2 regions of the Listeria sp. MAN/IMW/UF464 genome follow, and region 1 is predicted to be linked to the other one. Evidence: a T-box and tRNA genes for the amino acid it is inferred to sense, from the RefSeq annotation. Region 1 holds a T-box; the other holds one or more tRNA genes.
What was found. The T-box of region 1 lies ahead of leuS (leucine--tRNA ligase). A T-box ahead of a tRNA ligase gene usually reads a tRNA of that ligase, here a tRNA-Leu.
Positions count from the first base shown of each region.

Region 2: it has a tRNA-Leu gene. The T-box ahead of leuS (leucine--tRNA ligase) is inferred to sense a tRNA for this amino acid. The anticodon was not compared.

Region 1 is NZ_JBZWZP010000001.1:21,448-28,327, forward strand. It holds gene metK (methionine adenosyltransferase) at 1-1,126, shown strand, start outside; gene asnB (asparagine synthase (glutamine-hydrolyzing)) at 1,263-3,128, shown strand; gene mnmM (tRNA 5-(aminomethyl)-2-thiouridylate-methyltransferase MnmM) at 3,154-3,729, opposite strand; gene mnmL (tRNA modification radical SAM protein MnmL/YtqA) at 3,726-4,691, opposite strand; T-box leader at 4,820-5,021, shown strand; gene leuS (leucine--tRNA ligase) at 5,095-6,880, shown strand, end outside.
Region 2 is NZ_JBZWZP010000002.1:232,833-251,323, reverse strand. It holds gene mscL (large conductance mechanosensitive channel protein MscL) at 1-4, shown strand, start outside; gene AC4PG0_RS08490 (hypothetical protein) at 61-453, opposite strand; gene AC4PG0_RS08485 (hypothetical protein) at 498-707, opposite strand; gene groL (chaperonin GroEL) at 901-2,529, opposite strand; gene groES (co-chaperone GroES) at 2,562-2,846, opposite strand; gene AC4PG0_RS08470 (CPBP family intramembrane glutamic endopeptidase) at 3,079-3,765, shown strand; partial or broken gene AC4PG0_RS08465 (DUF4305 domain-containing protein) at 3,767-3,971, shown strand; gene AC4PG0_RS08460 (redox-sensing transcriptional repressor Rex) at 3,998-4,645, opposite strand; gene AC4PG0_RS08455 (ABC-F family ATP-binding cassette domain-containing protein) at 4,956-6,908, shown strand; gene AC4PG0_RS08450 (alpha/beta hydrolase) at 6,933-7,892, shown strand; gene tsaD (tRNA (adenosine(37)-N6)-threonylcarbamoyltransferase complex transferase subunit TsaD) at 7,969-8,991, opposite strand; gene rimI (ribosomal protein S18-alanine N-acetyltransferase) at 8,988-9,443, opposite strand; gene tsaB (tRNA (adenosine(37)-N6)-threonylcarbamoyltransferase complex dimerization subunit type 1 TsaB) at 9,440-10,132, opposite strand; gene tsaE (tRNA (adenosine(37)-N6)-threonylcarbamoyltransferase complex ATPase subunit type 1 TsaE) at 10,129-10,590, opposite strand; gene AC4PG0_RS08425 (Lmo2079 family surface lipoprotein) at 10,696-11,829, opposite strand; gene AC4PG0_RS08420 (hypothetical protein) at 11,978-12,358, opposite strand; gene crcB (fluoride efflux transporter CrcB) at 12,454-12,810, opposite strand; gene crcB (fluoride efflux transporter CrcB) at 12,800-13,189, opposite strand; gene AC4PG0_RS08405 (GyrI-like domain-containing protein) at 13,296-13,922, opposite strand; gene AC4PG0_RS08400 (phosphotransferase) at 13,919-14,812, opposite strand; tRNA gene AC4PG0_RS08395 (tRNA-Leu) at 14,945-15,028, shown strand; gene AC4PG0_RS08390 (helix-turn-helix domain-containing protein) at 15,156-16,436, opposite strand; gene fepA (multidrug efflux MATE transporter FepA) at 17,029-18,360, opposite strand; gene fepR (efflux pump transcriptional regulator FepR) at 18,375-18,491, opposite strand, start outside.

The sequences.
Region 1 (6,880 bases):
ATCTGATGCAATTTTAGATGCAATTATTTCAAAAGATCCGGACGCACGTGTCGCTTGTGAGACTACTGTGACAACTGGTTTAGTTTTAGTAGCAGGTGAGATTACTACTTCTGTATATGTAGATATTCCTAAAATCGTTCGTGATACTATTAAAGAAATCGGCTATACTCGAGCAAAATATGGTTTTGATGCAGAGACATGTGCTGTTTTAACGGCTATTGACGAACAATCACCAGATATTGCGCAAGGTGTGGACGAGGCACTAGAATCAAGAAGTGGTAGTGAAATTGATGCTGCTATTGAAGCAATTGGGGCAGGAGACCAAGGTTTGATGTTTGGTTTTGCAACAGATGAAACAGAAGAATTAATGCCACTACCAATCTTTTTGGCACATGGCTTAGCACGTAAGTTAACAGAATTACGCAAAACGAATAAATTAGATTATTTACGACCAGATGCAAAAACACAAGTAACCGTAGAATATGATGAATTTAATCAACCTGTTCGCATTGATACAATTGTTGTTTCAACGCAACATCATCCTGACATCACACAAGAACAAATCGCGAAAGATTTACACACACATCTATTCCCAGAAGTAATTGATGCTTCTTTCTTAGATGAAAATACGAAATACTTTATTAATCCAACTGGCCGCTTTGTTATTGGTGGACCACTTGGCGATGCTGGACTTACTGGCCGTAAAATTATCGTGGATACATACGGTGGTTATGCGCGTCACGGCGGGGGAGCATTTTCTGGTAAAGATCCAACCAAAGTAGACCGTTCGGGTGCTTATGCAGCAAGATATGTCGCTAAAAATATCGTTGCTGCTGGACTTGCTAAAAAAGTAGAAGTACAAGTTGCATATGCCATCGGAGTTGCGCGTCCAGTTTCCATTTCGATTGACACATATGGAACAAGTGACTATTCAGAACAAGAATTAATTGATGGTGTTAATGAGCTATTTGACTTACGCCCAGCTGGGATAATCCATATGCTTGATCTACGTCGTCCAATTTATCGTCAAACAGCTGCATTTGGTCATTTTGGCCGTAGCGACCTTGATTTACCTTGGGAAAGAACGGATAAAGCAGAAGCCTTAAAAAAATTAATCGTAAAATAAGCTTAACCGAACATTTCTTGTGAGGAATGTTCGGTTTTTTTCTTTCCTAAACAGTGCAAAGAAAGCCTAGTTATGATATGATAGACGTTGTGAAAAAAAGATAAAATGATTATCTATATAGAGGAGAAATGTTACCATGTGTGGATTTGTAGGATGCGTACATGACCGCATTACAGAAATTACTGGCGCTGATAAAGAAACCTTTAGACAAATGAACAGTATGATTACGCACCGTGGGCCAGATGATGAAGGATACTTCACAGATGATCACGTGCAGTTTGGTTTCCGCCGTTTAAGTATTATTGATGTAGAAAACGGTCATCAACCGTTAACGTATGAAAATGAGCGTTACTGGATTATTTTTAATGGAGAAGTTTATAACTATGTGGAACTCCGCGAGCAATTAGTTGCTGAAGGAATGACATTTGAAACCGAAAGTGATACCGAAGTAATTATCGCTACATATGCGAAATACAAAGAAAAAACAGCAGAACGTCTTCGTGGGATGTTTGGTTTCGTTATTTGGGATAAACAAGAAGAACTTGTTTACGGCGCACGCGACCCATTCGGCATTAAACCATTTTTCTATGCAGAAGAAGACGGTAAGCTATTTATGGGTTCTGAAAAGAAATCCATTTTACATGCTTTAAAAGAAAAAGAACTAGATGAAGTTTCATTACAAAACTACATGACTTATCAATTCGTTCCAGAACCAGATTCCTTAACTAAAAATGTAAAACGCTTAGAACCAGGACATCAGTTCACGAAGAAAATTGGTCAACCAATGGAAATTACTACTTATTGGAAAGCATCTTTTGCACCAGTAACTAAATCAGAAGACGCATGGATTAAAGAAGTGCGTGACGTAATGTATGATTCTGTAAAAATGCATATGCGCTCCGATGTACCAGTTGGTTCATTCCTATCTGGCGGTATTGATTCATCGATTATTGCGGCGATTGCCAAAGAATACCATCCTGCAATTAAAACATTTTCTGTTGGTTTTGAACGCGATGGTTTCAGTGAAATCGATGTAGCAAAAGAAACAGCAGATAAGCTTGGTGTAGAAAATATTAGTTATGTTATCTCACCGGAAGAATATATGAAAGAATTACCAAAAATTGTTTGGCATATGGATGACCCACTTGCTGATCCGGCTGCTATTCCGCTTTATTTCTTATCAAGAGAAGCGCGTAAACAAGTAACAGTAGCATTATCAGGTGAGGGCGCAGATGAACTTTTTGGCGGTTATAACATTTATAACGAACCAAATTCCCTTGCGATGTTTAACAAAATGCCAGGCGTATTTAAATCAATGTTAAATAGCGTGGCGCGTATTATGCCAGAAGGAATGCGTGGTAAAAGTTTCTTAGAACGCGGAACAACACCGATGGAAGAACGTTACATCGGAAACGCCAAAATGTTCACAGAAAAAGAAAAACAAATTTTACTTCCGAAATACCAATCTGGTCATGATTATACGAACATTACGGATCCATTTTATGCAGAAACTAAGAATTATCATCCTGTAGAAAGAATGCAGTATATTGATATTCATACGTGGCTACGTGGAGATATTCTCCTAAAAGCTGACCGTATGACAATGGCTAATTCACTGGAAGTCCGTGTACCTTTCCTTGATAAAGAAGTGTACAATGTGGCAAGAAATATTCCAGATACAATGAAAACAACTAACGGAACTACTAAATATATCTTACGTAAAGCGGCAGCAACATTTGTACCAGAACATGTACTTAATCGCCGTAAACTAGGATTCCCAGTACCAATTCGTCACTGGCTAAAAGACGAAATGAACGCTTGGGTTAAAAATATCATTAAAGAATCACCAACCGATCATTTAATTAACAAACAATACGTTCTAGGCTTACTAGACGATCACTGTGCCGGTAAATTCGACTACAGTCGTAAAATCTGGACAGTTGTTATCTTTATGATTTGGTATGATGTATACGTAGCAGATAAATACGATTTTGGAAAATAAAAAGAAAACCTAGACAGGCTAATTACTAGCTTTGTCTAGGTTTTCTTTTTTCGATGATAATGACGAATGGGGCATCATTTTTTTGATTGATAAAGTTATAAGATAAAACGTGGAAATCTTGTTGTGGGATTGCTTCACAAAAAGTCACAACAGCATCTTTTTCCAGTTTTCCAGCGGGGTGGCCGTGATATATAACGAGAATAATGACGCCACCAACTTCGAGTAGCTGCATTAAATGGCCAATGCTTTCTAACGTAGAATCAGCGGTTGTCGTAATTTCTTTATCGCCACCTGGCAAGTAGCCGAGATTGAAAATAGCAGCGCGAACAGGTTTTGTTGCATATTCTGGAATAAGCGCATGGCTAGCACATACGAGCTCTACTTGTGATACGACACCAGCATTTTCTAAACGAGTTTTCGTTGCATCAATTGCCATTTGTTGAATATCAAACCCGAGCACATGACCATTTACACCCACAAGTTCTGCTAGTAAAAGTGTATCATGCCCGTTGCCACATGTTGCATCAATTACATAATCTCCAGAGCGAACTACTTTTCGAAGTGTATCATGAGCGAAGGGGAGAATACCACGTAAATTCATTGGGAACTCACTTCCACAGGTTGATATAGTTTCCCTTGCCAACTATCTCTTCGAACGAGTTCTGCATCAATGGCATTCAGTACTTCAAACTTATTTAAACTCCAAACTGGTCCAATTAAGTCATCCACGCCACCATCACCTGTAATTCGGTGAATAACCATTTCAGGAGGCAGAATTTCAAGTTGGTCAGCTACTAAGTTCACATAACCATCACGGGTTAAAAATTCTAAGTCACCTTTTTTATAATCTTCTACCATTGGCGTTCCTTTTAATAAATGGAGTAAATGGATTTTAATACCATCAACGCCACTTTCAACTACTTTTTGTGCGGTTTCCATCATCATTTCCGGCGTTTCTTTCGGAAGACCATTAATAATGTGGGTACAAATGCGGATATTATGTTTTTGCAGTTTGCGCACGCCTTCTAAATAACAATCATAGTCATGCGCGCGGTTAATTAAGCGCCCAGTTTCATCGTGAGCAGATTGTAAACCAAGCTCTAACCATAAATAAGTCCGTTCATTTAATTCAGCCAAGTATTCAACGACATCATCCGGCAAACAGTCAGGTCGTGTCGCAATCGAAAGCCCAACCACGCCAGGCTCATTCAAAACCGTTTCAAATTTCTCGCGCAGTTCAGCAACAGGGGCATGAGTGTTAGTAAAAGCCTGGAAGTAAGCAATACATTTCCCGTCTTTCCATTTCGTTTGCATTTTGTCGCGCACTTGCTGGAATTGTACTTTTAAATCAAGCGCTCGGTTCCCAGCAAAATCACCAGAACCTGCCGCACTACAAAATGTACAACCGCCATGCGCTACTGTGCCATCACGATTTGGACAATCAAAACCGCCATCAAGCGCAACTTTATATGTCTTTTGCCCAAATTCTTCTCGTAAACAGTAGTTCCATGTATGGTATCTTTTATTATCATTACTATATACAAATGGATTCGTTTGTTTCACTAGTTTTAGACTCCTTCAAATGAAATTCTCCATTCATTTTAGCACATTTTACTACGAAAGTTAGATAAATCTTCAGACCGCTTGCTAAAAAACCTAAATTCAGCTACAATAAGACTAATGAATTTTGCGAAATAGCGATGAATTGGAGTAGTAATCTGCATATTTTGATGTGAAGAGAGCTGACGGTTGGTGCAAGTCAGTCACAAAATCCGGATGAACTTACCATGGAGCTTGGGTGTATCCCCGTTTTCCGCGTTAAGGAATTGTTAAGTTGAGTGGTTAAACACTAATGTGGGTGGTACCGCGGGAGAAGCATCTCTCGTCCCATGGCGATAAGCCGTTGGGATGTAGGGATTTTTTTGTAGCCAAAATTCGATATTTTAAGGAAAAGAGGATGAGTAAAGTGACATTTAATCATAAAAAAATGGAACCGAAATGGCAACAATATTGGAGTGAACATAACACTTTTAAAACAACAGAAGATAAAGATAAAGAAAACTTCTATGCACTAGATATGTTTCCTTACCCATCTGGAGCAGGTCTTCACGTAGGACATCCAGAAGGCTATACTGCAACAGATATTTTGTCTAGAATGAAACGCATGCAAGGGAAGAACGTCCTTCATCCAATCGGTTGGGATGCATTTGGACTTCCTGCAGAGCAATATGCGATTGATACTGGTAACGATCCAGAAGAATTCACCGCATTGAATATTGCCAACTTTACTCGCCAAATTAAATCTCTTGGTTTCTCCTATGATTGGGACCGTGAAATTAATACAACAGATCCAGAATATTATAAATGGACACAATGGATTTTTGAAAAACTATATGAAAAAGGCTTAGCTTATGAAGCCGAAATCGCTGTAAACTGGTGTCCGGCACTTGGTACAGTTTTAGCCAATGAAGAAGTTATCGATGGCAAAAGTGAACGTGGTGGCTTCCCAGTTTTCCGCAAACCAATGCGTCAATGGATGCTTAAAATTACCGCCTATGCAGATCGTTTGCTAGATGACCTTGAACTTGTAGACTGGCCTGAAAATATTAAAGATATGCAACGTAACTGGATTGGTCGTTCAGAAGGCGCAGAAGTTACTTTTAAAATTAAAGATAGCGATGAAACGTTTAATGTCTTTACAACACGCCCAGATACACTTTTTGGCGCAACGTATACAGTTTTTGCACCAGAACACGAACTTATCGAAAAAATCACAACACCTGAGCAAAAAGAAGCAGTTGAAGCTTATAAAAAACAAGTAGAACTAAAAAGCGAACTAGAAAGAACTGACCTTGCAAAAGACAAAACAGGCGTATTCACAGGAGCTTACGCGATTAATCCAATCAACGGCGAAGAAGTGCCGATTTGGATTGCTGATTATGTGTTGATTCAATATGGAACAGGGGCAATTATGGCCGTACCAGCCCATGATGAACGCGACTTTGAATTTGCGCAACAATTTGGTTTGAATATTCGTCCAGTACTTGAAGGCGGCGACGTTACAAAAGAAGCTTTCACTGGCGATGGACCACATATTAACTCGGAATTCTTGAACGGACTGGCTAAAGCCGAAGCGATTACCGCTGCGATTGATTGGCTAGAAAAAGAAGGCATCGGTAGCCGTAAAATCACGTATCGTTTGCGCGACTGGTTGTTCAGCAGACAACGTTACTGGGGCGAACCAATTCCAGTTATTCATTGGGAAGACGGTGAAACAACGCTTGTACCAGAAGAAGAACTGCCACTACTTCTGCCAAAAGCAACGGAAATCAAACCTTCAGGAACTGGCGAATCTCCACTTGCTAACTTGCACGACTGGGTAAACGTTACAGACGAAAATGGTCGTAAAGGTCGTCGTGAAACAAATACGATGCCACAATGGGCTGGATCAAGCTGGTATTTCTTGCGCTATATCGATCCAAACAATACAGAAGCAATTGCTGATAAAGAAAAATTAGCAGAATGGCTTCCTGTAGATGTTTATATCGGCGGGGCAGAACATGCAGTGCTTCACCTTCTTTATGCACGTTTCTGGCATAAATTCTTATACGATATCGGCGTAGTTCCAACAAAAGAACCTTTCCAAAAACTATTTAACCAAGGCATGATTCTTGGCGAAAATAACGAAAAAATGTCCAAATCAAGAGGCAATGTCGTTAACCCTGATGAAGTAGTAGAAAAATACGGTGCAG
Region 2 (18,491 bases), on a different contig from region 1:
ATAAGCACATAAAAAAACAGGAACCTAAGTCATTATTTCTGACTAAAGGTTCCTGTTTTTTTATTGTTGTTGTTTCTTTAATTGTACCGCTAAGAACATTTCCACCACAGCGACTACTAAGAAGATAATTTGTAAAATAAATACATAACCGATAATGAGTATTTGAACAACCATCCAGACTGCGAGTACGGCCGCTGCTGCAAACATGACTTCTTTTGTTCGTGGTAATTTTTTTAGTAAATAAATTAGTGCTGCTAAATGGAATAACCCAACAAATATGAATAAAAATATGCCTGGGATTAAATAATCGACAAACGGTGAACCATCAAGCAATCCGGTCGAAAGTGATAAAAGACTACCACTAGGCTTAAAAACCATCGATAATCCCCCATAAATTGCTCCAAATGCTGTAAAACCAACTATTAAAATACTACTTATACGTGTCCAGTTCATGGCGTTCTCCTAGTCGTTTTTCTAGTAGTATACCACGAAAATTATCATTCTGCTGCTTTTCTTCGTTTTATTTTTTTGATTAAATCGATCAGTACGAAAACCGCAATTCCGCATGCGACAACTGTTGTAAGATACCAAGCCGGCCCAGATTCCGCGCGTACTCCAAGCCAATAAGTCACCGTTTTCGGATTAAAAAATGCAAAGCAAATCGCACAAAATGCAATAATTCGACCAATAATGGAATTTTCTCTCATAGCAAGTGCATCTCCTTTTCTTTTATTATAACAATGGTTAGGAGAGAACTGATTACTTTTTAGGTCCCAAAATTGTATGCCCCGTGACAAGTTTTGGTTTGTTGTTATAAAAATAAGGCAGCTAACTTCAATTTAATTCAAAAAAAATCCCTGAAAAAATTCAGAGATCTTTTTATTGTTCGGTTGATATGAATTACATCATACCGCCCATGCCGCCCATTCCCATATCTGGGCCTGCTGCTGGGCCGTTTTCATCTGGTTGATCTGCTACAACAGCTTCTGTAGTTAATAGAAGAGCAGCAACAGATGAAGCGTTTTGTAATGCGGAACGAGTAACTTTTGTTGGATCAACAATACCAGCGTCAATCATGTTTACCCATTCGCCATTAGCTGCGTTGAAACCAACGCCAACTGCTTCGTGTTTCAAGCGTTCTACGATAACAGAACCTTCAAGTCCAGCGTTATGCGCGATCTGACGAACTGGTTCTTCTAGGGAACGAAGCACGATGTTGATACCTGTTTCTACATCGCCTTCTGCTTCTAGTGCTGCTACTTTATTGTAAATACTTACAAGGGCAGTACCACCACCAGCTACGATACCTTCTTCTACTGCTGCACGAGTAGAGTTAAGGGCATCTTCAATACGTAATTTACGTTCTTTTAGCTCTGTTTCAGTTGCAGCGCCGACTTTAACAACAGCTACTCCACCTGCAAGTTTTGCTAAACGTTCTTGTAATTTTTCTCTATCAAATTCAGAAGTAGTTTCTTCCATTTGCGCACGGATTTGGTTTACGCGAGCGCTGATTTGTGTGGAATCGCCTGCTCCTTCTACGATTGTTGTATCATCTTTTGTTACAACTACTTTGTTAGCTGTTCCAAGTTGGTCAACTGTAGCTGTTTTTAGTTCTAAGCCTAGGTCTTCTGTGATGACTTGTCCACCAGTTAAAACAGCAATATCTTCTAGCATTGCTTTACGGCGGTCACCGAAACCAGGAGCTTTCACTGCAACTACGTTAAATGTTCCGCGAAGTTTGTTTAGTACTAGAGTTGCTTGAGCTTCCCCTTCAACATCTTCCGCGATAATTAACATTGGACGACCTTGTTGAACAACTTGTTCTAAAACTGGTAAGATTTCTTGGATGTTGTTGATTTTTTTATCTGTAATTAAAATGTATGGTTTTTCAAGGACTGCTTCCATTTTGTCAGAATCAGTTACCATGTAAGGGCTAGTGTAGCCACGGTCAAATTGCATACCTTCTACTACGTCTAATTCTGTTGCAAAGCCTTTGGATTCTTCAATAGTAATAACGCCATCGTTACCAACACGTTCCATTGCTTCTGCGATTAATTTACCAACTTCTTCATCACCAGAAGAAATAGCAGCAACTTGAGCGATAGACTCTTTGCTTTCAATTGGTTTAGAAATAGCTTTTAATTCTTCGATAGCAGTTGCTACGGCTTTTTCGATACCACGACGAACGCCTACTGGATTTGCTCCAGCTGTTACGTTTTTTAAGCCTTCTTGAATCATTGCTTGCGCTAAAACGGTAGCAGTTGTAGTTCCGTCCCCAGCAACATCATTGGTTTTAGAAGCAACTTCAGATACAAGTTTTGCGCCCATGTTTTCAAATGGGTCTTCTAATTCGATTTCTTTTGCAATCGTTACACCATCATTTGTAATTAACGGAGAACCGAATTTTTTTTCTAAAACAACATTACGACCTTTTGGGCCAAGCGTTACTTTTACTGCGTTTGCTAGTTGGTCGACACCACGTAACATGGCACGACGAGCATCTTCACTAAATTTAATATCTTTTGCCATTTTATATTTCCCTCCGATTATTTCTTTTTTTATTATTTAGTAATTGCTAAAATATCACTTTCACGTAAAATCAGATAGTCAGTTCCTTCATACGTCACTTCTGTTCCAGAGTATTTTGCGAAGATAACCGTGTCACCTTCTGCAACTTCAAGCGGTTCTTTTGTGCCGTTATCTAGCACTCGACCTGAACCGACTGCAACAATTTTCCCTGATTGCGGTTTTTCTTTGGCAGAGTCTGGTAATACAATCCCACTCGCTGTTTTTTCCTCTGCTTCAAGTACTTCAATTACAACACGATCTCCTAATGGTTTTAACAATGTAAATGACCTCCTCTGATATAATTACATTTTTCATTTTAGCACTCGACACATTAGAGTGCTAATACAGTTATTATGATACCAAACTAAATAAAAATTGCAAGCAAAAACGTTTAAAAATTAAAGAATTCTTATTTGCGGTAAAGCGTGATAACTAGTACAATAAGAAGAGCTATTTCCGCTATTTTTAAGCATTTAGCTGGAGCTTGTTTTTAGAAGGGATGCGTATTTTTTGGCTAAACGTTATATTACGATTGTATTAGTTTATTTATTATTACTATTTTCTGCATCTATTGGGATTCCCGTTGTTCAACATATTTTACTTAGTATGACTTCGATTTCTACAGCGGATGCTCAAACTTATGGGGTAATTACATGGTCGATTTTTTCTAATTTATTATCACTCGCCATTATTATTCCAATGCTTTATAGAAAACCAAAAGAAAATAAAATCGAACTCGGTGAAAAAACTGCGCCATTTCTGAGTATTGTGTGGATTATTGGTGGAGTGATTGGGTTATACGTAGCACAATTTATTTGTAGCATTATTCTAACGCTAATTTCTGGGAATATTGGTGAATCGGCAAACACAGAATTACTTGTTGATTTAACTAGATCGGCGCCTATTTTCTTGATTTTCATTTCAGTTCTCGGGCCAATTTTAGAAGAGCTTGTTTTTAGAAAAGTGGTTTTTGGTGGGCTGAGTAATGTGATGAACATTCATGTGGCTGCAGTTATTAGTTCGCTATTCTTTGGGCTACTTCACGGGGATATTTCCTTTTTACTTACTTATTTTGTCATCGGATTAATTCTTTGTTTTCTTTATACGAAAACGAAACGAATTGCTGTTTCGATGGGCGCACATATTTTAATGAATACCATTGTTTTGCTCGTGAGTCTTGGAATCATTGGAGGATAATATGAAAAATTCATTAATAAAGCAAAGTTTTCTTTATTTTGCGCTTGGTCTTGTATTTGTCTATTTTGTTATTGTTCGAGTGGCTGAATATGGTTATGATCTTGTTGCCTATATACTTATACTCATGATGTTAATTGATTTTGGTATTGGTATTGGCCTTATTATCACTGGGCTTAAAAGACGTAAAAAAAACCTGTAGAAAGTAAGTGTTGCTTACCTTCTACAGGTTTTTTTATTCTGTTTTCGCTGGATAGTTTTCCAGGAAATAGATTAACGTTTGTAATTCCGTTGTAAGATCGATATGGTGCACACGAACTTGTTTTGGAACGCTAATACGAGCTGGCGTAAAGTTTAGAATACCTTTAACATCTGCTTCAATTAAACGATCTACAGTTACTTGTGCTTCATCAGCTGGAACTGTCAGAATAACTACTTCCACACCATTTTCACGAACAATTTCTTCCATATCATTTAAGTGATAAATTGGAATGTCTTGTTGAACACTACCAACTTTCGCTGGGTCTACATCAAATGCAGCAACGATTTTGATATTATTGTTTTTCATGAAATTATAATGTAATAATGCTGTACCTAGGTTACCTACACCGATTAGTGCAACATTTGTCTGTTTGTCCTGACTAAGTGTTTTACTGAAAAAGTCGAGTATGTAAGAAACGTTATACCCGTATCCTTTCTTACCTAATGCGCCAAAGTACGAAAAATCACGTCGAATAGTCGCTGAATCAACTTTCACCGCTTCACTTAATTCCGCAGATGATACTCGTTCCTTGCCTGATTCATCTAGGTATTTCAAGTAACGATGATATAATGGTAAGCGTTTTGCTGTCGCTTGTGGAATTTTTGTTGTTTCCTCCATCATGCCTTCTGTCCCTTCTTCTTTTAAATTTTTTCTGAAGTTGAAGCTTTTGTGAACTGTACTTCCTTTCACATGCTTGCTTATATACTATAAACATTTCACAAGGAATGCACAAACTTTTTGCTCATGATTTTCAAGCAATAGTTTGTCCCGCAAAATATCTAGTGTTTTCCTTCTTTTCCATTCTACGCTAAAATCACAAATAATGCGAGTGTTTTCACAATCTGCCTTATACGTGAAGCCCTTCTTCTCTCATTGCGATTACTTGGCTTTTAAGATAAACTAGTAAGGAGAACGTTCGAGGAGAGAGATTATGATATTATTACAAGTTCAGCAAATTTCTAAATTCTTCGGTGCAGAAGTTATTTTAGATAATATTAAATTAGAAGTAAAAACAGGCGACCGAATTGCCTTAGTTGGCCGAAATGGCGCCGGTAAATCTACTTTACTTAAAATTATCGCTGGAAAAATGAGTTATGACGGCGGAACAATTTCTAAACCTAAAAGTGTCGAAATTGGCTATTTGGCTCAAAATACTGGCCTTGAATCCACGAAAACAATCTGGGATGAAATGTTAAGTGTTTTTGATTCACTTAGAAAAATGGAAGCAGATTTACGCAAAATGGAGCTTCGTCTTGGGGAACCTGAGCTTTATAATAATCCGGAAAAATATCAAGCATTGATGACCGATTACGATACCTTGCAACACACTTTTAAAGAAGTTGGTGGGTATACGTATGAAGCAGAAATCCGTTCCGTTTTAAACGGTTTACGCTTTTATCCAGAAGATTATGAAGTAGAAATCGCCTCACTCAGTGGTGGGCAAAAAACAAGGCTTGCGCTGGCTAAGTTATTACTCGCGAAACAGGATATTCTTGTTCTCGATGAACCGACAAACCATTTAGACATTGAAACACTAGCATGGTTAGAAACCTATTTGCAAAACTATCATGGTTCTTTACTTATCGTTTCTCATGACCGCTATTTCCTAGATAAAGTCGTTAACCAAGTATACGAAATTAGCCGCACAAGAATTGATCACTACAAAGGAAATTACAGTTCATTTGTTAGTCAAAAACAAGCTAAACTTGAACAAATGTGGAAAGAATTCGATAAACAACAAAAACAAATTTCCAAGCTAGAAGATTTTGTCGCTAGAAATATCGTTCGCGCTTCTACTACTAAGCGAGCTCAAAGCAGAAGAAAACAATTAGAAAAAATGGATGTACTCGCCCGACCTCAAGGCGACGAAAAATCGGCTCATTTTGGCTTCCAATTTGAAAAGCAAACTGGTAAAGATGTTTTAATGGTAGATGAATTAAGTATTGGTTACGCCAAAGACAAGCGCATCGCTTCCAATCTAACATTCGAAATGAAACGTCAAGATAGTCTAGCGCTCGTTGGTCCAAACGGAATCGGTAAATCTACCCTTCTTAAAACACTTATTCGTGATATTCCAGCTCTTAGCGGTGAATTTCATTTTGGAGCAGGTGTCAAAATCGGTTACTATGACCAAGAACAAGCTAAACTAACATCCAACAAAACTGTTTTGATGGAACTTTGGGATGATTATCCAGAATTAAATGAAGTGAACGTTCGAACAACACTGGGTAATTTCTTATTTTCAGATGATGACGTCCTAAAAAACGTTCAATCCCTTAGTGGTGGTGAAAAAGCTAGACTCGCTCTTGCCAAACTTACTTTACTTGAAGCCAATGTGCTAATTCTTGATGAACCTACCAACCATTTAGACATTGAAAGTAAAGAAGTTTTAGAAGCTGCTTTGATCGATTTTGAAGGAACGATTCTATTTGTTTCTCATGACCGTTACTTTATTAATCGCATCGCTTCAAAAGTAGTAGAACTAGCTCCAGAAAAAGCGACCGTTTTCCTTGGCGATTATGATTATTATCAGGAAAAAATCGCCGAAGCAAAAGAACTAGCGCGCCTTGATGCAGAAGATCGTCGTAAAAAAGGGGAACCTGTCGAAGCAACTGCCTCGGTTAGAAAACTAAATTATCAAGAAGAAAAAGAACAACAAAAACTACTTCGTCAAAGAAAACGCAAACTAGAAGAAGTAGAAAAGTCTATGGAAGAAACAGATAAAAAAATCGCCGAACTAGAACTTCAATTAACCAAACCGGAAATTTTTCAAGATCATGAGAAAGCTTTTGAAATTACGCAGGAACTTGATGTGGTAAAAGCACGTGGTGAAAAATTGATGGAAGAATGGGAAAAAGTAAGCGAAGAACTAGAATCTATGTAATCTACATAAAAAAAGGAGCTAACAATGAAAAAGATTTTAATTATTTCTGGTTCAATTATCGTTGGGTTACTTGTAATTATTAGTATTTGCGCAAGTTTTTACTTATATAGCTATGCACTATCTCGTGATAATTCAAGTATGAATGATAAACCGACTGCCGATCAAACTACAGAAACAGCCAAACTTGCGAAGAAAAATCGCCAAGAAAATACCGCTTGGATGGAGCAACAACGTCTAACAAAATGGACAGAAACCTCAGCAGATGGCTTGAAACTAGTCGCTAATTATTTAGAAGCACCCTCACCTTCCAATACAACCATTATTTTGGCACATGGTTATCGAGGGAAAAGCGGCAAAGTCGAAATGGCTGGTCTAGCAAGGATGTATAATCAAAAATTCGGCTACAATGTATTAATGCCTGACGCAAGAGCACACGGCGAAAGTGAAGGAAAAAATATAGGCTTTGGTTGGCCAGAACGTAAAGATTATGTTCAGTGGACAAACCAAGTACTCGATAAAAATGGCGATGATACAGAAATTGTCCTTCATGGTGTTTCCATGGGGAGTTCCACCGTCCTCATGACAAGTGCCGAAAAGCTGCCGAAACAAGTAAAAAGTATTATCGCGGATTGTGGCTATACTTCCATGGACGCCGAACTAGCTTATCAATTAAAAGCAATGTTTCATTTACCGAAATTCCCAATCATTCCAATGGCTAGTCTTATCAATAAAGTAAAAGAAGGTTTCTTTTTCAGTGAAGCAAGTGCGATTAATGCCGTAGCTGAAACTGATTTACCTATTTTCTATATTCACGGTGATTCAGATGCATTTGTCCCTACTTCTATGGTAGAAGAACTATATGACGCCACCAAAAGCTACAAGGAAAAATGGGTTGTAAAAGGCGCTGAACATGGTCAAGCATTCACTGTTGAGCCAGAAACTTACGAAGAAAAAGTCCGACAATTTTTAACTAAAACAATGTAAAAAAAGACTGCAATCAAAGTGAGAAATTACTTTGATTGCAGTCCCGGGCATGCGGAATTTAACTCCGCATGCTTTTTTAAATGTCTTCCAGCAATAAACCTGGATTTGCATTCATATCATAATTGCTTCGTTTTCCTTGTAAGAAACTCACTGTCCCTGCAGCGGCAATCATAGCCGCATTATCACCACATAACGATAACGGCGGAATAATCAGCTCGGTATCCGGAAGTTCTAATTTTACTTCTTGAATAAGTCGCTCTCTCAAACCTTGATTTGCCGCCACTCCTCCAGCAAGAAGCAATTGTTTCACGCCATGTTGTTTAGCTGCGCGAATCGTCTTACTTACTAAAACATCGACTACACTGGCTTGAAAACTAGCTGCCATATCATTAGGATTTGGTTCTTCCCCGCGCTGTCTTAAATTATGCAACGTATTAATAAAAGAAGACTTCAATCCGCTAAAACTAAAGTCAAACGAACCATCATCCATCATCGCCCGCGGAAAATGGAACGTGTCTTCACCATCTTTTGCAAGTTTATCAATTTGAACACCACCTGGATAAGCTAAACCAAGTGTACGCGCCACTTTATCGTATGCTTCGCCGGCCGCATCATCTCTTGTTTCCCCGATAATTTCAAATTCATTATCTGCTTTCATTAAAACAAGTTCTGTATGCCCACCACTGACAACTAACGATAAAAGCGGAAATTGAAATTCTGTTTCAAAGCGATTCGCATAAATATGTCCAGCAATATGATGCACACCAACTAAAGGCAAATTATGCATAAAAGCAAGTGTTTTTGCAGCATTGACGCCAATTAGAAGTGCACCGACTAAACCAGGTCCTTCAGTTACCGCCACCCCGTCTAAATCGTCCATCGTTACATTCGCTTGTTTTAAAGCTTCTTCAATCACGAGCGTAATTTGTTCCACATGATGACGAGATGCAATTTCTGGAACCACACCACCGAATCGCTTATGACTTTCAATTTGCGAAGCCACAACGCTAGATACTATTTCACAACCATTTTTCACAACAGAAGCAGCTGTTTCATCACAGCTCGATTCTATCCCAAGAATTAATGTATTTTTTTTCATAAGTCCACCCACATCACTAGCGCATCTTCTTTCGTATCCGGATAATAGTTTTTCCGAATGGCGCCGTCTTGAAATCCTAATTTCTTGTAAAGCCCTTGTGCTACATCGTTTGAAACGCGAACTTCTAATGTCATCCGAACAACACCGCGCTCTTTTGCAACACGAATCATTTCCCGTAAAAGTGCCTCGCCGTAGTGATTACCTTGAAAATCGGGATGAATCGCAATATTCGTAATGTGCCCTTCATCTAGCACCAGCCATACACCCGCGTACCCGACAACTTGATCCTTATAAGTCGCAAGTAAATAGTAGGCATATTGATTAATAATAAATTCATTTCGAAAAGCGGCTTCTGTCCAAGGTACTGTAAATGCAGCATTTTCTACATTCATAATACTTTTTAAATCCGCAACAGTTGCCTCTCGAAATACTAAGGCCGCGTCTAAACTCACTCAGAACCCCTCGATTCCAACCACTTGCTTTCCGCTTCTGCCAGTTTTAAATAATCTGGAACAAAATTGTCTGCTGGCTCACCGTCTAAATTCTCTGCCAGTTTTACAAGTGAGCTAGCCCGTGCATAAGTATAATCAGCTTGACTAAATACAGCACGTTCCCCTAAAACTTCCGTCACAGTAAGGCGAATTTGTTCCGTTAACGTGCCAACAAATAAAATTGCTTCCTTCTCCGCCGTTAATTGTTCAAGTAAATCAGTAAGCGCGATATGGCTATCGGCTACAACGTTTTTCATTACACCGTCACTTGCACGATAAACACCCGCATACACATTCATACGACGAGCATCCATCAAAGCAACGACTTTTCCGGGGAAGTATAAACCATTTTCTGCTAAAAGTGCTAAGGAAGAAATGCCGACAATTGGAATTCCAGCATCCCACGCCATTGTTTTCGCAACGGTTACACCAATCCGAAGCCCTGTATAAGAACCGGGACCTTTAGCAACAGCGATTTTTTCTATATCAGTTGGTTTTACGGCACATTCTTCCATTAAAGCAGCAATCGCCGGAAGTAATCGCACGCTATGATTTTTTTTCAAATTCGTCGTATATTCACCAAGAACAACACCTTCATTAAAAAGTGCTATCGTCATCGTATCTGAAGACGTATCCATTCCAAGTATCATTTCCCAAAAACCTCCATCGCCAGTTGCTCATATCGTTCTCCAACTGGCTTCACTATCATCTTACGCGTATTCTCATCTATATGAAAAAGCTTAATTTCCAAGTATTCTTCCGGTAAATCCTCCCGAACAAACTGCGCCCATTCAACCACACTCACACCCGCTCCGTAAAAATATTCTTCCAAACCGAGCTCATCAGTTGAAGCATCCTCCAAGCGGTATACATCCATATGGTAAAGTGGCAAGCGCCCTTTTTTATATTCGCGGATAATCGTAAATGTCGGACTTTTAATCATTTGCGGAATTAAAAGGCCTTCCCCAAGACCTTTTGTAAAAGTAGTTTTCCCCGCGCCGAGATCGCCTTCAAGTAAAATCACATCTCCGGCTGCTAATTGTTCGCCGAGTTGTTTTGCGAGAAGCCTTGTCTCTCTTTCATTTGTCATTATTAATTCGAATTCCATTACCTCACCCGTCCATCATTTTCTCTACATATCATACCACAAAGCCGTGCCAAAATAAAAATCAAAAAAACGCAACAACCTAAGTCGCTGCGTCTTTCGGATGAATTAATAACCTGTTCCAGTTAAATCCATTCCACCGTACATTTTCATGGTAACTTCAGTAATAATTTTATTTAATTCTTCGCTCGATATAAGTTGGTCTTTGGTTGGGAAATCTGCTATTGGAACAAATTTCTCCGCTTTTGTTTTCACAGTAAAACTAATTGATTGATCTGCATTAGCATCGGATTTGTCATCAATTTTGGTTTTAAGGGTGATTGCATCAAATGAATTGTCTTTGCCAGGTTTTACAGAAACTTTAATATGAATGCTCGTATCTTTATTGTCTTTTAAAGATTTAGCTGCGTCTTTTATGCTTGATTGCATTTCTGTATAAGTCGTATCAAAATCTGTTACCGCTTCTGAACCTTGGCTTTCTACAATAACTTTAAAGTCTGCTTTTACTTTTTCATCGTCCATCATTTTTGCTACTTGATTCATCATATTAGCAAGGTCGGCGTTTGTAAGTGTGATTGTAAGTGTGCCATCATCCGCTTCTTTAAAACGATCTTTTTCTAAACCACTGAAATAACTATCAATTAATTTAGTCGTTTTTTTATTTAAATCTTTGGAGGCTGCTTCCATTTCTTTTGTGTTAGCAGCAGTCTTAGCTTCTGATTTGCCTGTTAATGAACTGGTTAATTCTTCCGTGCTAAGATATTTGTTTTTTAAATCTGGATATTCGGTATTAATTTGTGACCACATGCCACCAGTTGATTGGTCTAAATAACTTAGTAATGAAGCATCTGGCTGAACAATAGTTTTAAGTGGAATAAAGACATTACCTGTTTTACTGTCTAATAAGAAGTCCAAATTAATGGAAACTGGGAGTAAATTATTCGTGGAAGTTAAGTTTAATTTAGTTTCTGATTTTTTTGCTGTTTTATCTGTTGAAGTTGTCATTGAAAGCTTAATATCTTTTAAAATCCCCATCGTTTGAGCGCTGGAATCAGCACTCGCAACATCTATATCGGTTACGGCAAAAGAAGTTGTATATGTAGATTGATCCGGTACATTAGTTGCATTTTTCATTGTTTGAACAAATTTTTCTTGTGGTGTTTTCGCTGCTGAATTCCCACCACAAGCACTGACTACTAACGCTAAAGCTAACAAAATTGAAAATAATATCCCTTTTTTCATAGTTCTCCCCCTGTATCGTTAATACATTTAAACTAACACAATTTAAGTACAGAAAACAAGGAGATTTATAGATTATTCACTAGTTAGTCACAATTAACTTAACTTTTCACTTAGTTAATAAAAAAACGCCCCCTAAAAAGGGAACGTTTTATTTTGGTGTTACTTTTAATGAAGTTGCATTTTCAGAAATTTTCCCTGGTGCCGGTGAAGTTACATTTGTGCCTTGTGGGAATGTAGCTTTAATCGTATCACCATCTTTAATATCCGAAAGTTTCATCGTCTTACCAGTAGTGGCATTTGTTACCGCCGTATTGCTATTAACCGTTACAATTAGTTCGCTCGCATAATTATTTTTTTCGCCGCTCCATGTTAACGTGCCATTTACAGTTAATTGTTTATTATTTTCTAATAAACTAGCATCTGTCACTGTTCCATCAAGGACTAAAGCAGGAACTACTTCCTGATTACAGCCTGCCAAAAATATTACGACTAGTAAAACCGACCAGATTACCTTCTTAAAACCTGTCATCTCTTGTTCTCGTCCTCTCTGAAGCTTTTCGTTCTTTCTAGCATAGCATCTTGCGTAAATACAGGCAATCGTTTTCTTATTTTCTTAAACAATTCTTATACACCAAGCATGATTCCGATAAAAGCTGCGATTAAACCACATAAATAAGTCAAACCAACATATGAAAATAACACCTGAAAATTTGCCTTCCACTTTAATTCCATACTCTCTACTTTAAAAGTCGAAAATGTCGTGTATCCGCCCATAAAACCCGTGCCTAAAAAAAGCTGCCACATTGGCCCAAGCGCAGTAGAAACAAGAAATCCTAGTAAAAATGATCCTGTGATATTTATAAAAAAAGTCGCATAAGGAAAATCCGTTTTCCATTTACTTTTGACAAATATAGAAATACCATAACGCAAAATCGCACCAAGGCTTGCACCAAAACCGACAAGCAAGAAATTAATCAACATGATGCGCACCTCGCCTCAAGAGCTTATTACTAAATCTTCTACCAAACTTCACCATCACAAGGCCGCCAATTAAGCTCACCAAAATATAACTAATAGCTAACACCACTTCACCTTGTTGCAATAATTCAATCGTATCCACACTAAATGCCGAAAAAGTCGTGAATGCGCCAATAAACCCAGTCCCAATTCCGTTTAAAAGCACCAATGAAATACGCGATTTTTCCGCCAAAAAAGGCATTATGAAAGCTAATAAAAAACAACCTATTAGATTAACTGCTAAAGTCGCAGAAGGAAAATCTCCGCCGCCAAGCCATAAATTCATCGCATACCGGCACATTCCGCCTAACGCACCAAAAATCCCCACATATAAAAAATACATCCTCAAAAACCCCACTTCACAAAAAAACTACCCTGAAATATTTACATTTCGGGCAGTCGCCTTTGTCCTATTTCTTCTATACTATAACGCAAAACATTCCAATTATTCAACTCACTGGAAGTCGAAGGATGGTCTTCATTTTTTCTGGATTTGCTTTTCGTGGATCGCTCAAATAGATTTCATGATGTTTCCGAATAGCTCCGGTGTCGTTCCGAAGCCCTTCTATTTCCATAAATTGATGCATTTCCGCCACAGTATGCACTTCCTCGCTGAATGGCCCCACATGCATCATTTGCACACATTCCCCTTCCTCAAAACGAACCAATTTCACGCGACTCGTATCAACGTCAGGCTTTTTCTTCCTTGCAACCTCTTTCGCCCACTCCAACACTTCTTCGGTAACAAAATCTGGTTGTCTAAGAATCGATGTCCAAAGCCACGCATCTCTGTCCTTTAAATCAAACTTCCCTTCAGACCACCAAAAACCTTCCAGCGGCGGTACAACAAAATCCGAGTAACCATCCAGACGCGTCTCGCCCATCTTGCTCATTTTAATCGTGTACGCAATCGCATAAAGTGACCGCACTGCCTTTTGATACTCCTCTCCGTCCGGATCGCCTTTCCCATCCACCATCAAAAAATTCATTTCCGGAACAAAAATACGCTCTGGTTTTCTTTTAGGCGCATAGAATTTCTTTTCCTCTTTTTTAAAATCAATTTTCTTTTCAGTCATTTGAATTCCTCCTTGTTCATCCAGTCTGGCATCAGCTTCTGAAAATTATCATGACTAGCTGCCGTCTTTGCTGCGTAATTCATTAACTTATTAAAATTACGAGATTCATTTTTTGCCGCCCAATTAACGGCCGAAGTAATATGCATCGCCGTGTAAAGCGCATAAAGATTCCAAAAATCTGCAACTTCTTCTTTATCAATATAGCCTAAAATATTTCCTCGTGCAAAAGGTATACTGACCTCTGTTGTAAAAAAGCCGATTTTAGCTAAATCAAATAAAGGATCGCCAAACTCTAGCCGATTAAAGTCAATTAGCCCCGCAAACTTTTTGTTCTTTAAAATAATATTCGCTGGATGAAAATCTCCATGCTGTAAACAAATCGGTCTATTTTTTAATCTAGCTATATTCTCATAAACAAACTGTTCGGTTTCTGTTAAAAAAGAAGCTGTTATTTCTAATTCTTTTAATTCCTCCACTTTTCGTTTAAATTTAGCTGTTTGAAAATCCAACCAGTTCATTTTTGGTGTATCTAGCGGTATTTTATGAACTTCTCGTAAAATTTCCCCTGCTGAAAAACCAGCCTTAAACTGTTCGGAATGTGATAAGCTAAACATGCCATTTTCCGCATCTTCACCGCGCACATAACCAATAATCATATAGCCTTCTCCGCCGGTACAGCCAAAATCATATGCTCGTGGAACAAATGGAGTTTGAGAACCTAACGCTTGGATTATTTCAAATTCTTGCTTTCGTGTTTGGAGTAACTCTTTTGGAAAAACACGTACAAGATAGGTTTCATCCACCTGATATTTCTTATCGATAGAAAAACCCTTTTTTATTTCTGAAACCACTTTCGCATTACGCAACATTTTCAATTGGGTCACATCCATAATTAGCTCTCCCTCCTATTAATTAGCTATTCTCTATTATACAAGAATACGCTTACTTTTTCTCAATTATCTATGCAGAATTTATTGACAAAATAATAGAATCAATATTATAATTAGTTTTGCTACGCATACGCGGTCGTGGCGGAATCGGCAGACGCGCTAGGTTGAGGGCCTAGTGGGGTAAAACCCGTGGAGGTTCAAGTCCTCTCGGCCGCATAGAGAACTACAAGTAGGTTTCGTAATTGTCCATACAGTTACGAAACCTTTTTTGATAGAACAAATTACACTCGACGAAAAAAGGAAAACCAGGTTAACTACTGAACTGGTCTTCCTTTTTTTTATACTAAGCTAAAATATTATATGCCATTTTATATTTCGTTGAGTCAGCGAAGTGTTTACTTGCGTGTTTTTTTACGCGTTCAATTAATGCTGGATCATTGGATTCATCAATTTTTTTAAGCAAACCTAGCATTTTCTTTTCATAGCTAGATTGCTTGTTTTGATGGTACAGCAGTAATGTTTCCGTATAGGTTACAAAAAAATTGATTTCCATTACTTGCTCAGTTACTTTGTTAATAATAGCCAGTAAATTACTTGCTTCTAATACTGACCCTTGTTCGGCAAAAATAACCATCAGTTCTGTAATTACAAGGTAGTCATTGTTATTAAAACCTATCTCGGAAGCCTCATGCGCCATTAATTCCTCGTATAAACAAACTATCTTCTCATCAAACAACTCATGATTACCTTCAACTCTTTCTATTTCTGCCAGCTTAAAGCGAACAAGAAAATAATACATTGTTTTAGCTTCTGGATACATGTTAAAAAATACTAGCACTTCTTCAAATTTCCGCTTTGCTTCAGTCATAAAGCCAATTTGAAAGTTTATATAACCATACAAATATAAAATGGCCGTGATTCTTTCTTGGTCTTTGCTCGGGAATCTCTTAATTAAGTTCCAGGCACATTCAATGTGTTTTAAAGCAGGTTCATAGTTATTTAGACATATGTAATTAATACAAAGCCCCACTTGAAAAACCACTTGAAACGCAGCTTTATCAGTTAAATCAATGCTTTTTTCCCAGTACTCCACTGCCAATTGATAGTCGCAAGTAGCATGAGAATGTTTCACAGCTTGCCCATAGTAATAATAACTAAGCAAATCCGGTGGGAATGACTCCACTACACGCTTTTCATTACTATTCAAATACTTTCTTTCTATTTCTCTAGCTTTAGAAAATTCCCATATTTTATAGTAAAAACCTGCTTGAAGCCAGTAAAAACTAAGTTCTATAACAGGAGATTCACACAGTAAATCGACACTCGCAGCTATTTGATCAAGTCTATCTCCCGCTTCTTTTGTATTTGAAAAAACAAGTAAATCAAATATCTGCTTGAGTTCTTGTAATAATTCTTTATTTAAATCTTCATTACCTATTAAAAGAGCTTCTTCCGGTATTTCCAGACGTTTCGCTATATGCATTAACGTTTCAAAAGAAGCCACTTTCACACCATTTTCTATATTAGCTAAATAAGGGACGGAAATGATTCCTTTAGCCGCCTCTTTTAAAGTAAGTTGTTTTATTTTACGGATATTTCTAATTCGTAAACCGATTAAATCCATGATGTCACCGCCATTACTTAGAAAACTTTTCTTTTAATTATATACATTTATTTTTAGAAAACAAATACCTTATTTATTAGTTTTAGCTTCTTTTCATAACGAATGATTTTTCTGTTTTAATTATCCAGTCTTACACAAGGCTTAAATTCAGTACTAGACTTGATTTCAAGCATCTTTACACGCTTCACTAATTTGCCATATTTAATGTTTTTCTTTACGTTCGCCATTAGCTTTTTACACCAATGGCAAAGTAAAGACATTAAAAAATTCCTTGAATCGCTATTATTTTATTTTGCATTATCTGTAAAATTATCCCTCATACATTTCCCTACAGAGTTTCCATTGCTCCCACATGCAACTATAAAACAGCAAAGTAAAACAGGATTCCTAAAACACTCAGGAGTCCATAAAATAGTAACTATTCATTCCCTTTTTAAAGCATTCCTACGTAAACGGAAACGTAGAACAATATTTTACCATTTAAATCGCCATACTGAGGAAAAAGGAAACAAATGGAAATATACTCTTTTTAATCTTACTTTTTTGCCAAATCATCCTAAAAAGACGAAGATACTAGATCTCCGTCTTTGTTTTATTTAAATAAGATATGTTTCTTCTTCATGTAAAATACAATCGAAATAGCTACAATCATCTCAGAAATTGGAATTGCTAACCAAACACCTGGAATGCCAATAATTGGTGGCAAAATAAGCAAGAAAATCACCATGAAAATAATTTCTCGTGAAATCGTAATCCATGTTGCCATTTTGACTTTATCAGAAGTTTGGAAGTAAGTCATCATAACAAAGTTAAAGCCCATAAATAAGTAAGCTGAATAGAATAACTTAATTCCGTTGCTTGCAAGTTCTCGAATTTCTGCACTAAAGTTTCCGAACATCGAAACGAGCAGATTAGAACCAAATAATCCAACTAATAAGAAAGCAACCCCGGTACCAAATGCTACGACAATCGCAATTTTCAATGTTTCAATTTCTTTTTCTCTCGCCCTTGCCCCGCGGTAATAACTTATAAGTGGCTGAATCGCTGAACCCATGCCAAGGAACAACATTAAAATCACACTATGGGTATAATTTAAAACCGAGAATGCTGCAACTCCTGCAGTACCAGCAATGGCTGCGATGGAAATATTATATCCGAAAGTAAATACCGACACGCCAACTTCTGCTAAAAAACTTGGCAAGCCGATGCCCAGTGTTTTTTTGAAAAAAGCTTTATTCCAATTCACTTTTACAAATTTCAAGCGACTGGATTTTTTAAAGAAATGGGTAGTTAGGATAAGCACACCGATAATAATTGCAATCATCGTAGCAAGCGCAGATCCGGTTACGCCCCATTCAAATACAAATAAGAATAAATAATTCAAAATAACATTACTGATTGCTGTAACAATAAGGGCAATCATTGATAAATTCGGATCACCGTCATTACGAACAAAAATACTTAAAATATTTTCAAGTGTAAGTGCAAAACCGAAAATAAGTAATATATTCATATACTCCAGTACGTAACCAATCGTTTCATCATTCGCGCCTAAAAAATATGCCAGTGGTACTTTAAAAATAAAAGCGAGGATTGCAATAACCACCGTAATCGAAACAACTGCTAAAATTGCACTCGTAAAAATTGATTGCGCTTTAGGAACATTTTTTTCTCCAATAGCAAACGAAAACTGGGTCGCGGCACCAATCCCAATCCAAATCGAAATAGCTGTAAAAATCGTAAATACGGGTACAGCAATATTTATCCCTGCAAGCGCCACTCCGCCGAGCTTATGCCCAACAAAAATTCCATCAATTACAATATTCAAAGACATTAATAACATTCCGACTAAGGAAGGAACTAAATATCTAAAATAAATCTTTTTAACTGAATCTGTTTCTAATATTTCTATATTCTTTGCCATGTTACACCTCTAAATTAAGCTTTTAGCGTAATTCCTCTCCAGAAAATTTGCCATAAAGCTGTGATTTTCTTTTTAGTTCGTTCGGGGTCGTTCACATAAACAATGTCCACGATAACCGCGTCAAGAATTCC